3 regions of the Bacillus sp. MN7755 genome follow, and region 3 is predicted to be linked to each of the others. Evidence: riboswitches for the same ligand, from Rfam matches in the RefSeq annotation. Region 3 holds a riboswitch; each other region holds the start of a gene.

Region 1 (3,281 bases), on a different contig from region 3:
TTTGAATTTGCTGAAATATTGCGCTACATTTTTTCAATTGAAGTAAACACGTAATATACGTTCGTAAAAGTTCGTTATCATACCCACAACATTTTATAATACGTTCCATTTCATTCATAATGTACGAGCCTTTTCTTCTATTTGTAATAACCACTTTTCCCGCTTCTCTCGTTTACTCGTTTTCACAGATTGAAAAACTGACCGTTTTATATCGCGAATTCCGCAAAAACGTAAAACACCTCTCTTCATCATAATCCAATCTGCTGATCGATATAATAGTGCGACATACCATAACGGTGAGTCTAATGTATTAATTACCCACGCCTTCTTACCTTTCAATAACCCTTTCGGCAGAGCACCTTCATATTTATAAGCAAATCCAGCTACGAATATGCGATCAATAAACCCTTTTAAAATAGCCGGCATCCCCCACCACCATATTGGATAAATGAAGAGAAGAGTATCCGCTTCTTCCACTAACGTTCTGTACCGAGCTGTTTCTTCTTCATTTACTAAATCACGCCTTTTCTTCTCTTCATTAAAAACAAGGACTGGATCAAATTGTTCTTTGTATAAATCAAGTACAGTAACTGAATGATTTGTTTCCTGTAGTCCTTTTTGCACATGCTTTAAAATCGCCGCGTTAAAACTTGAAGGACTAGGATGAGCGTATACAATTAGTACATTCACTGCCAAACAACTCCCTCTATAAGTTAAAGTTTCCCCTTCTTTAACATCTTCTCTACAATTTGCACGTTTTTCGAACTTTGCAACAAACGATTTAATACTGTGATTAACTCTTCCTTTTCTAAATCTTTCAGTTTCTCTTTCACCTTACTCTCACCAGCATCTTGAATATCATAAACAACTGCCGCCATATGCTTGCAAAGATTCTCATACGGACACTCGCAGCTACTTTCTGTAAAATCTTCAAGATCAATAATCACTTCATAGTTTCCTGCATTTCCAGTAACGAAAGCAAATACTTTTTTGTCTTGTATTTCAACATCTTCTACATGTCCTTCTTCATAATATTCATAACCTTTATCCATAATGTATTTAGGAATCCATTTCGTTATATCATGTAATAAGTAAGCGTACATAATAGCACCGCTTCCTTTAATTCCCTTTTGACTTCCACAACCCCTGCATGTTATTCTAATAACTGTCAAATAGCAAGTCTATGTGACAAAACGACTGACACCTATTCGGCGAAGGTGTCTCTTTTCATTTGCAGCCGATATGAAGTGCCTCTTTCAGGCACATTCAATCTTTGACACTACACACTCAACACCATTCCCTGTATCAGGCTGCTTAAGCAGTCTTTTACTCTACATACTTCAAAAAAAAGAGAGCTTAGCTCCCTTTTCTCGCCTTATAAAATACCCCTTTTTCAGTATAGAGATATTCATCAGCTAATGTAATTTTCCCATCCAGTTTCAGTTCATCTAATAGCCTTGATAAATAAAATTGATGTAACATCTTTTTCGTGAATTTTCCTTCATGATGCGAAACGATATGTTCTTGAATATCTAACAATGATATCGGCTTATCTTGCTCTATCATATATTCATAAACTGTACTACGCAGTTTTACGTATTTTTCGAGTGTCACAGTAATGCGCAACCCCTTTCTTCTTAATATAAATTTTCGTAATCGGTTTTTTTGCAACAAAAAAACCTCTCCGATAAGAAGAAGTTACGTATATATCTTCGTCTTATCTCCCAGAACAAATATGTTCTGCTGGAATTAGCACCTGCATCGCGGTTGCTGGGTTTCATCGGGCCAGTCCCTCCACCTCTCTGGATAAGAAAATATTCACTTAAAACCTACTATACGTAATTTCACTTTAATTGTCAAACAAATATAACAAATTATATTTTTTTCCTTACTGTTCATACTATATATATATGAGTATTCAAGGAGGATTATGAAATGCATCAAAATGCTCGCGGATATGTACAAGATTCTTTTCAATCGTTACAAGAAGCAAAACATTGTTTAGAAGAAGCACTACAGACTGTTGAAAAAGATTTTAATCGCGCTCGTATTGAGCAATCCCTTTATGCGATCGAACAAGCTATTCAACGCTGCGATTACACCGTTCACATTTTAGAACAAGATTGAAAAAACTTCCCATCAATTGATGGGAAGCTTTTTCAAATGGCATACTTCATAATTATTGCCGTTATGATTAAAAAATATACAGAATTAACAATTTCTAAAATCCCTACTTTTATAATTGAAATTTTTTTGCCATACAATATAATTGCTCGAATGACACTTGGTATAAAAATAAGAGAACACCACGGATTGATAGCAAATACGATAATCGTTAACACGATATGATAACCCCAAGATATAAAACGATACTTCGGATTATTTTTCTCACGAATCATCGTTTTCACATAAAACGTACTTCCTAAAAAATATAAAAATGAAATAAGCGCAATAAATACTGCTGTTTTATCTAGAAGCTTCATTGAAAAATAATAACTAACTAAACCACCTATACAGAAAACAATAATTGCACTAATGTCATTTAGTAATGCTCTTTCATTCTTTTGACGAGCGTAATACATATTTACTATAAATAAGGGAATCATTACCGCTACGAATAAAAGAATGCGCCATTCATATAATAGAGAAATCATCCCAAATACGAAAGCGATGATAAAATATACAATCGAAGCATGTAAATACTCTTTTTTTCGTTTTTGTTTTATGTACATAAGAAATGGATACGTAGCTAAATAGATAAAGAACCAAGCTAAAAACAATGGGATATGATACATAGTAGGTTTCCCAAGAATAACACTTAATAGAAATGGTATAACAAGCATGGCCCATGCACCATGTTGCTTCGGAATAACTAACTTCATTAACTATACACCTCCCTTTTGAAAATAGTTCTCACCTATTATTATACAAATAATTTTATATAATAGCCGACGTATATTGAATCGATTTTTTGACAAATAAAAAATGCTCCTTACAATATGTAAGAAGCATGAAAGAGGCAAACGAATATGTAAGTCGCGACCCTACCTTATATGAGTATGCTTTTCTATGCCATGTTATGCTTATCTAATATGCCGTATTTCCTTTTAAATCTTGTAAGAATCGTAATCCAAGAAGTACTAAATAATAGTAAGAACACAACATTCGAAATCGCATGGCTCAAATCGAAATAAAAACTTGCTATATAATATGAAATGACAGCTTCCCACGTTGCTTCACGTATAAAACCGAGAAGCCCCCAGAAATTCATGATCCAGCCA
Region 2 (3,281 bases), on a different contig from region 3:
TTTCTTATATTTTCTACATAGTAGAATTCAGTTTTTAAAATTGCACTACCAAATAAATCGGAGGTCTACATATTATGGAACTATATAAAAAATTAACAACAACATTCATCCTCTTATTTGTTGCTTCCATCACTGTCGGTTTTTCTCTAAAAGGCGCAATCCCATACTCTACATTAGTAAGCATTATATTCGCAACGCTATTTTTACTGAGCAGTGCATTTTGCGCAGGAAAAGCACGTCAAATGAAAGGTTAATTTCACATGTTTCAAAAAAAGCCAACTGTTTGTAAATCATGCCAAAAAGAAATAAAAACATATGAAAAAGCGTGGATTCATATGCCATTTCCAGCAAGCGGCATAACAAATATGAAAAAGTATATTGAGCTAGACGGAGAAGTGTATTGCAAATCATGCATCCAAATCATAAGTAAAACGAAATAAAAAAAGCTTTGCGCTCACTGCGCAAAGCTTTTTTTCATATATTATAGACCAGCTTGCTCTTTTAAAGCTGCAGCTTTGTCTGTACGTTCCCATGATAGATCTACATCAGTACGTCCGAAGTGGCCGTAAGCTGCTGTTTGTTTGTAAATTGGGCGACGTAAGTCTAGCATTTTAATAATACCAGCTGGGCGAAGATCGAAGTTGTTACGAACTAGTTCTACTAGTACGTCTTCAGATACTTTACCAGTGCCGAATGTATCAACTGAAATTGATACTGGTTGTGCTACACCGATTGCGTATGCAAGTTGTACTTCTGCTTTATCAGCAAGACCAGCTGCTACGATGTTTTTCGCAACATAACGAGCTGCATATGCTGCAGAGCGGTCAACTTTTGTTGCATCTTTACCAGAGAATGCACCACCACCGTGGCGAGCGTATCCACCGTAAGTATCAACGATGATTTTACGTCCTGTTAAACCAGCATCACCTTGTGGTCCACCAATTACGAAGCGACCAGTTGGGTTAATGAAGAATTTCGTTTCTCCATCCATTAATTCTGCTGGAACTACAGTCCTAATTACATGCTCTTTTAAATCGCGATCGATTTCTTCCCATGTAACATCTGGATGATGCTGTGTAGAAATTACAATTGTATCTACACGTACAGGTTTACCATTTTCATCATACTCAACTGTAACTTGCGTTTTTCCATCCGGACGTAAGTATGATAATGTATCATCTTTACGTACTTCAGTTAAACGGCGAGCTAATTTGTGAGCAAGCGAGATTGGAAGTGGCATTAATTCTTGTGTCTCATTACATGCGAAACCAAACATTAAACCTTGGTCTCCTGCACCAATTGCCTCAATCTCAGCGTCAGTCATTTGACCTTCGCGTGCTTCTAGCGCTTGGTCAACACCCATAGCGATGTCAGCAGATTGCTCATCGATAGATGTTAAAACTGCACAAGTTTCTGCATCGAATCCGTATTTTGCGCGTGTGTAACCAATGCCTTGAATTGTTTCACGAACGATTTTTGGAATATCTACGTAAGTAGAAGTCGTAATTTCCCCCGCTACCAATACTAAACCAGTTGTTACAGTTGTTTCACAAGCTACACGTGCATTTGCGTCTTTTGATAAGATCGCATCTAAAATTGAATCAGAAATTTGGTCACAAATTTTATCTGGATGTCCTTCAGTTACAGACTCAGATGTGAACAGATGACGTTTTTTTGTCATGTGGTAAACCTCCCTACAGTAATTGTATATATTGTACGGAACTCATCCTTAATTTGCCACAAACTGCGACATACATTTATTCTCCCACAAGCATACAGAAAAACCTTTCCTACTTTACATAGAGGAAAGGTTTAATTTGCTACTTGCATACTGCTTTTTGCCCTTCGCTCTTATCGTTCGAGACCTGTAGCCTCGCACAGGTTTTAGCACCTATTCACCTGTATTTACCACTACAAGTGAGGTTGCTGGGCTTCATCGGGCCTGTCCCTCCGCCAGCTCGGGATAAGAGAGTATCCGTCCCAACCTATACTAAAGAAATGATATTCATTTGTCAATTAATATTCACATTTTCCTGAAAGTTTTTCTCAATACGCCTAAAATGAAATATTAATAAGGAAATAATGTATTCACACAAACAAAAAGAAATAAATAGTATACATTATTTATATAATTGTGTTATACTCTTGTTGGGGATTACGAGAAATATTTCATTAAATGAAAAGGATGGTATATAAATATGAGTACTGTGAATGTCCAAATTGGTTTACACGAATTATTGAACGGAAGCAATGCACAGATTCAACTAAGTGTTCCGCAATTAGTGGAAAAAGTATTAATGCGAAATGAAGGGAAATTAACTTCGACTGGTGCCGTTTCTGCTTCAACAGGAAAATATACAGGACGTTCTCCTAAAGATAAATTTATTGTGAAAGAAGCATCGGTTGCTGACAAAATTGCTTGGGGAGCTGTGAATCAACCGATTTCTGAAGAACATTTTAATAAATTATATACTAAAGTTTTAGAATACTTAAAAGAAAAAGAAGAGTTATTCGTCTTCAATGGATTTGCAGGCGCTGACCGCAATTACCGCCTACCAATTCAAGTTATTAACGAATATGCATGGCACAATTTATTTGTACATCAATTATTCATTCGTCCAACTGAAGAAGAATTAACAACTCATGAATCAGAGTTCACAATTGTTTCTGCGCCGAATTTCAAAGCTGATCCAGCTGTTGACGGTACAAACTCTGAAGCATTCATTATGGTTTCATTCGAAAAACGTATCGTACTAATTGGTGGTACAGAATACGCTGGAGAAATGAAAAAATCAATCTTCTCTATTATGAACTTCTTACTACCTGAACAAGATATTCTTTCTATGCATTGCTCTGCAAACGTAGGTGAAGAAGGTGACGTAGCACTATTCTTCGGTTTATCTGGAACAGGTAAAACAACATTATCTGCTGATCCAAACCGCAAATTAATCGGTGATGATGAGCATGGTTGGTCTGATAACGGTGTATTCAATATTGAAGGCGGTTGCTACGCAAAATGTGTAAACCTTTCTCACGAGAAAGAACCACAAATTTTCGATGCAATCAAATTTGGATCTGTTTTAGAAAACGTTATCATTAATAACCAAACGCGTATCGCAGACTATAACGATACTACTTTAACAGAAAATACTCGTGCTGCATACCCTATGCATGCGATCGATAATATCGTACTGCCAAGTGTTGCTGGACACCCAAATACAATCATTTTCTTAACTGCTGATGCATCTGGCGTATTGCCTCCAATCAGTAAGTTATCAAAA
Region 3 (3,281 bases):
GCTTTTACTATATTAGCGCGGCCAACAGCACCAATTGTTTTCGGCACTTGTATCCCAAAATTTCTTAATGCTGCATATTGATTCAATTTACTTACTTCAAGGCGTAATGCACGAGATCCATTAAATACTGTTCGCCCGTATCCCTCTAACCAAGCAAGAACCCCCTCAGTCAATTCAGGTGCATAACGATGTCCTCTCGTATGTGAAGAAGCACTCATGCGGCTATAAAAAACACCTTGAGGAGGTTCTTGTTCTAACGATATTGTTCCTTTATCTAAATGCCATTCCTCATACGGTAACTCCAGTTCTTCCAACCTTTTCACTAAATGATCCGTCCATTCCTTATTCTCATGTAATATATAAATTTTACTCATTTGTAATCAATTCCTTTCTTCTTGCTTCAACTAATGGCATCACTTTTTCAGAAAATCGTTTCATCTCTTCAAGCTGTGGTGAAAATTGTAAAAGTAATAATGTAACACCTACTTTTTCAAAAGCGAGTATCCTTTCTGCAATTTGTTCTGGTGTTCCGATTAGATTAGGGCGTAACCCGCGATTAGATACGGAATAATCATTCAATTTCACTTGCTGTTCTAAATGCGATTTACTAATAAAATCTTGGTAACCCGCATAACCTAACGCACCTTCTTTCACATCCGTTATGCGTCTCCATTCCTCTAATGCCTCTTCTTCTGTATCACGACAAATGACGTAAGCCGCAAGCCCGAATGACTGCAATGGCTCCTCTGTGACTTTCTTTCTACGATTCTTCATATCTTCTATTTTCACAGATACTTCTTCCACTGTTCCACCATGCATGACATATGCATCCGCGTGTTTTACGATTACCTCTTTTCCTCGCTTACTCTCACCACCTGCATAGATCTTAATCCCTTGTTTCTGCACAGGTTTTGGACTTAAATGTGTATTATGAATCTCATAAAAATTCCCCTTATAAGAAAACTCTTCTTCTTTCCAAAGCCCTTTCAAAACTGTTACAAATTCCTCTGTACGATCATATCTTTCGTCGTGTGCGGTAAATACCCCGCCATACTGCCTAGCTTCTTCTTCCCACCATGCTGAAACTACATTCAATGTAAAACGGCCATTACTTAATTGATCAATATTCGCTGCCATTTTTGCTGTAACTGCTGGATTGTGGAAACCAGGTCTTACAGCTGTCATGATCTCTAATCTATCCGTCACTGCTGCAAGTGCTGCCGCAGTTGTCCATGCTTCTAAACTTGGTGCTGAAACACCTTTTATATCATTTAAATTTAATTCCGCAATAAGTGTTGTTGAAAAACCTAATTGTTCTGCCGCTTGCGCTGTTTGTTTTGCATACTCAAACGTAGGCGGCATAGATTCATCATCTACATTTCGAAGCCATCCCCCAAAAATCGGCAACCAAAAACCATACTCCACTACCTATTCCCCCTTTACCTTTTAGCCATAAAAAAGGCTACTCTTATCGAAATAAGAGTAGCCTTCTTGACTAAGTGAACCGCTCTTATCTTTCAGGTGTTTTTTCACCTGCAGGATTTGGCACCTTTCGTCTAAAACGAGGTTGCCGAAGTTTCATAGGGCCCGTCCCTCCACTTCTCAACATAAGAATTGTTTGTTTTTGTGATTTTTTTATTATAATCATCAGAATAATAAAAATCAATCATTTAATACTTATTTTTCCGATAAACATTAAATGATATATAAGAAATCATATTTTTATAGCGGTTCATGAGGGTATTATCTTGTTTTACTTACGAATATATGAAGGGGTATGTTGTATCATGTCGAAAACATCATGTATAACCAAGTTGCTTTGCTTCTATTATAAAAATACAGCAAAATAAATACGAACCAAAAGAGGTGTTAGTAATATGAAAAATAAAAGATGTGATAATTGCGGTTCTACTACATTTAAAGAAGGAAGAGTTGGATCTGCTTATCATGCATATGTTTGTGAAGATGATTCTAGTAGGTTCTTTTCAGGAGGGAAACGTTCTAAGCTATTAACCACATTCTGTTTAGAATGCGGTGAGGTAAAATCATTCAGAGTTGAAAAACCAGATACATTCAAAGAATAAAATGTATTCGAGAAGATGTTGTTACTAACATGAAAATAGCATTATTTATATTTAAGCTAATAGAAAAAGAATATTATCTAAAAATGATCCAGATGAACTTATTGAAATACAAAATAAAAAAACACTCATAATTTCGCAAAAGCTATTTACAAAGCACATAGGAGAACTCCCTATAGTTTTTAAGCTTAAAACTATATTATTAAAATTAAGATGGTTTAAGTCGCAGAAAGGTACCTTTAGGTGTCTTTTTTTATGGAGAATCAGTTTAAAAACTAAAAATAAAAGAACCTCAATAAATGAGGTTCAAAAAATCTACTATTTTAAATTACCTTCGTAAAAAGCAACTCCATTTTGAACATGTTTTAAATACCATGTAATCGTCCCGCCACAAACATTTTCATTAAAACTATTAGCATATACTCCATTTGAGTAATACAGAGTTCTTTTGAATTTACCATTAGAATATTCATAAGGAATTGAGCATGTTGCTTGTTTCGGAGAGCTCACAGCTTTTTGCGTATCAGCTGAAGCCGCTCCAATTCCTCCTGTTAATGCAATACCAGTTGCCAATAGCCCTACTACTAATTTCTTGAACATAATAAATCCCCCTTTAATAGTTTTTATAACTTACAACTTAAATGTATCACTTTTGTAATTTATGTAAATATCTTGAATATGTAGAAATATTTATTTAATTTTTGGTAATATTAGGATTTTATTTTATCAAATGAAAAATAGAGGGATTTAGAGAAGTATGTAACAATGCATAATAAATCAATCAGATATTATGATATACTCACAAAGAACTGATACAAAATTTCTTTAGATTGGAAAACTAAAGTCTTATCTACCTAAAAGGAAGGCGCCTAATGGCGTCTTTTCTTTATTTTCAAAAGGACCTGCTCAATTCATTCTTAAAAACATAAGGTAAAGTGAACCCATTAAAATCCATGGAATGAACCCTAGTTTTACCCTTTTATCTAAAGGAGGCACTATTGTTATGGGATATGGTGGTAGTTGCGGCGAAGGCTGCGGTTTCGCTGGAGGATTTGCTTTATTAGTTGTATTATTTATTCTATTAATCATTATTGGATGCAGTTGTTTCTGCTAAAAAACTATTAGAAAAGGTACCTATATATAGGTACCTTTTCTTTATGTGCCTTATTCATTATCTAGTTCCAAACTTTTATCACGATT

Evidence for each region. Region 3 has a riboswitch for S-adenosylmethionine ahead of ACYVEC_RS07235 (LLM class flavin-dependent oxidoreductase). Riboswitches for the same ligand answer to the same signal wherever they lie in the genome.
Region 1: it holds a riboswitch for S-adenosylmethionine, as region 3 does, so the genes downstream of both, ACYVEC_RS25085 (hypothetical protein) here and ACYVEC_RS07235 (LLM class flavin-dependent oxidoreductase) in region 3, are expected to answer to the same signal.
Region 2: it holds a riboswitch for S-adenosylmethionine, as region 3 does, so the genes downstream of both, metK (methionine adenosyltransferase) here and ACYVEC_RS07235 (LLM class flavin-dependent oxidoreductase) in region 3, are expected to answer to the same signal.

The regions. Positions count from the first base shown of each region.
Region 1 is NZ_BTRL01000025.1:167,460-170,740, forward strand. It holds gene ACYVEC_RS25070 (hypothetical protein) at 1-118, opposite strand, end outside; gene ACYVEC_RS25075 (NAD(P)H-dependent oxidoreductase) at 115-690, opposite strand; gene ACYVEC_RS25080 (SWIM zinc finger family protein) at 714-1,103, opposite strand; gene ACYVEC_RS25085 (hypothetical protein) at 1,357-1,674, opposite strand; SAM riboswitch class I at 1,715-1,813, opposite strand; gene ACYVEC_RS25090 (hypothetical protein) at 1,936-2,127, shown strand; gene ACYVEC_RS25095 (YwiC-like family protein) at 2,160-2,882, opposite strand; gene ACYVEC_RS25100 (ECF transporter S component) at 3,068-3,281, opposite strand, start outside.
Region 2 is NZ_BTRL01000017.1:321,748-325,028, forward strand. It holds gene ACYVEC_RS20950 (hypothetical protein) at 75-254, shown strand; gene ACYVEC_RS20955 (hypothetical protein) at 261-440, shown strand; gene metK (methionine adenosyltransferase) at 482-1,681, opposite strand; SAM riboswitch class I at 1,849-1,970, opposite strand; gene pckA (phosphoenolpyruvate carboxykinase (ATP)) at 2,199-3,281, shown strand, end outside.
Region 3 is NZ_BTRL01000008.1:49,274-52,554, reverse strand. It holds gene ACYVEC_RS07240 (ATP-grasp domain-containing protein) at 1-374, opposite strand, end outside; gene ACYVEC_RS07235 (LLM class flavin-dependent oxidoreductase) at 367-1,425, opposite strand; SAM riboswitch class I at 1,508-1,614, opposite strand; gene ACYVEC_RS07230 (hypothetical protein) at 1,878-2,084, shown strand; gene ACYVEC_RS07225 (LCI fold-containing protein) at 2,400-2,681, opposite strand; gene ACYVEC_RS07220 (YjcZ family sporulation protein) at 3,085-3,195, shown strand.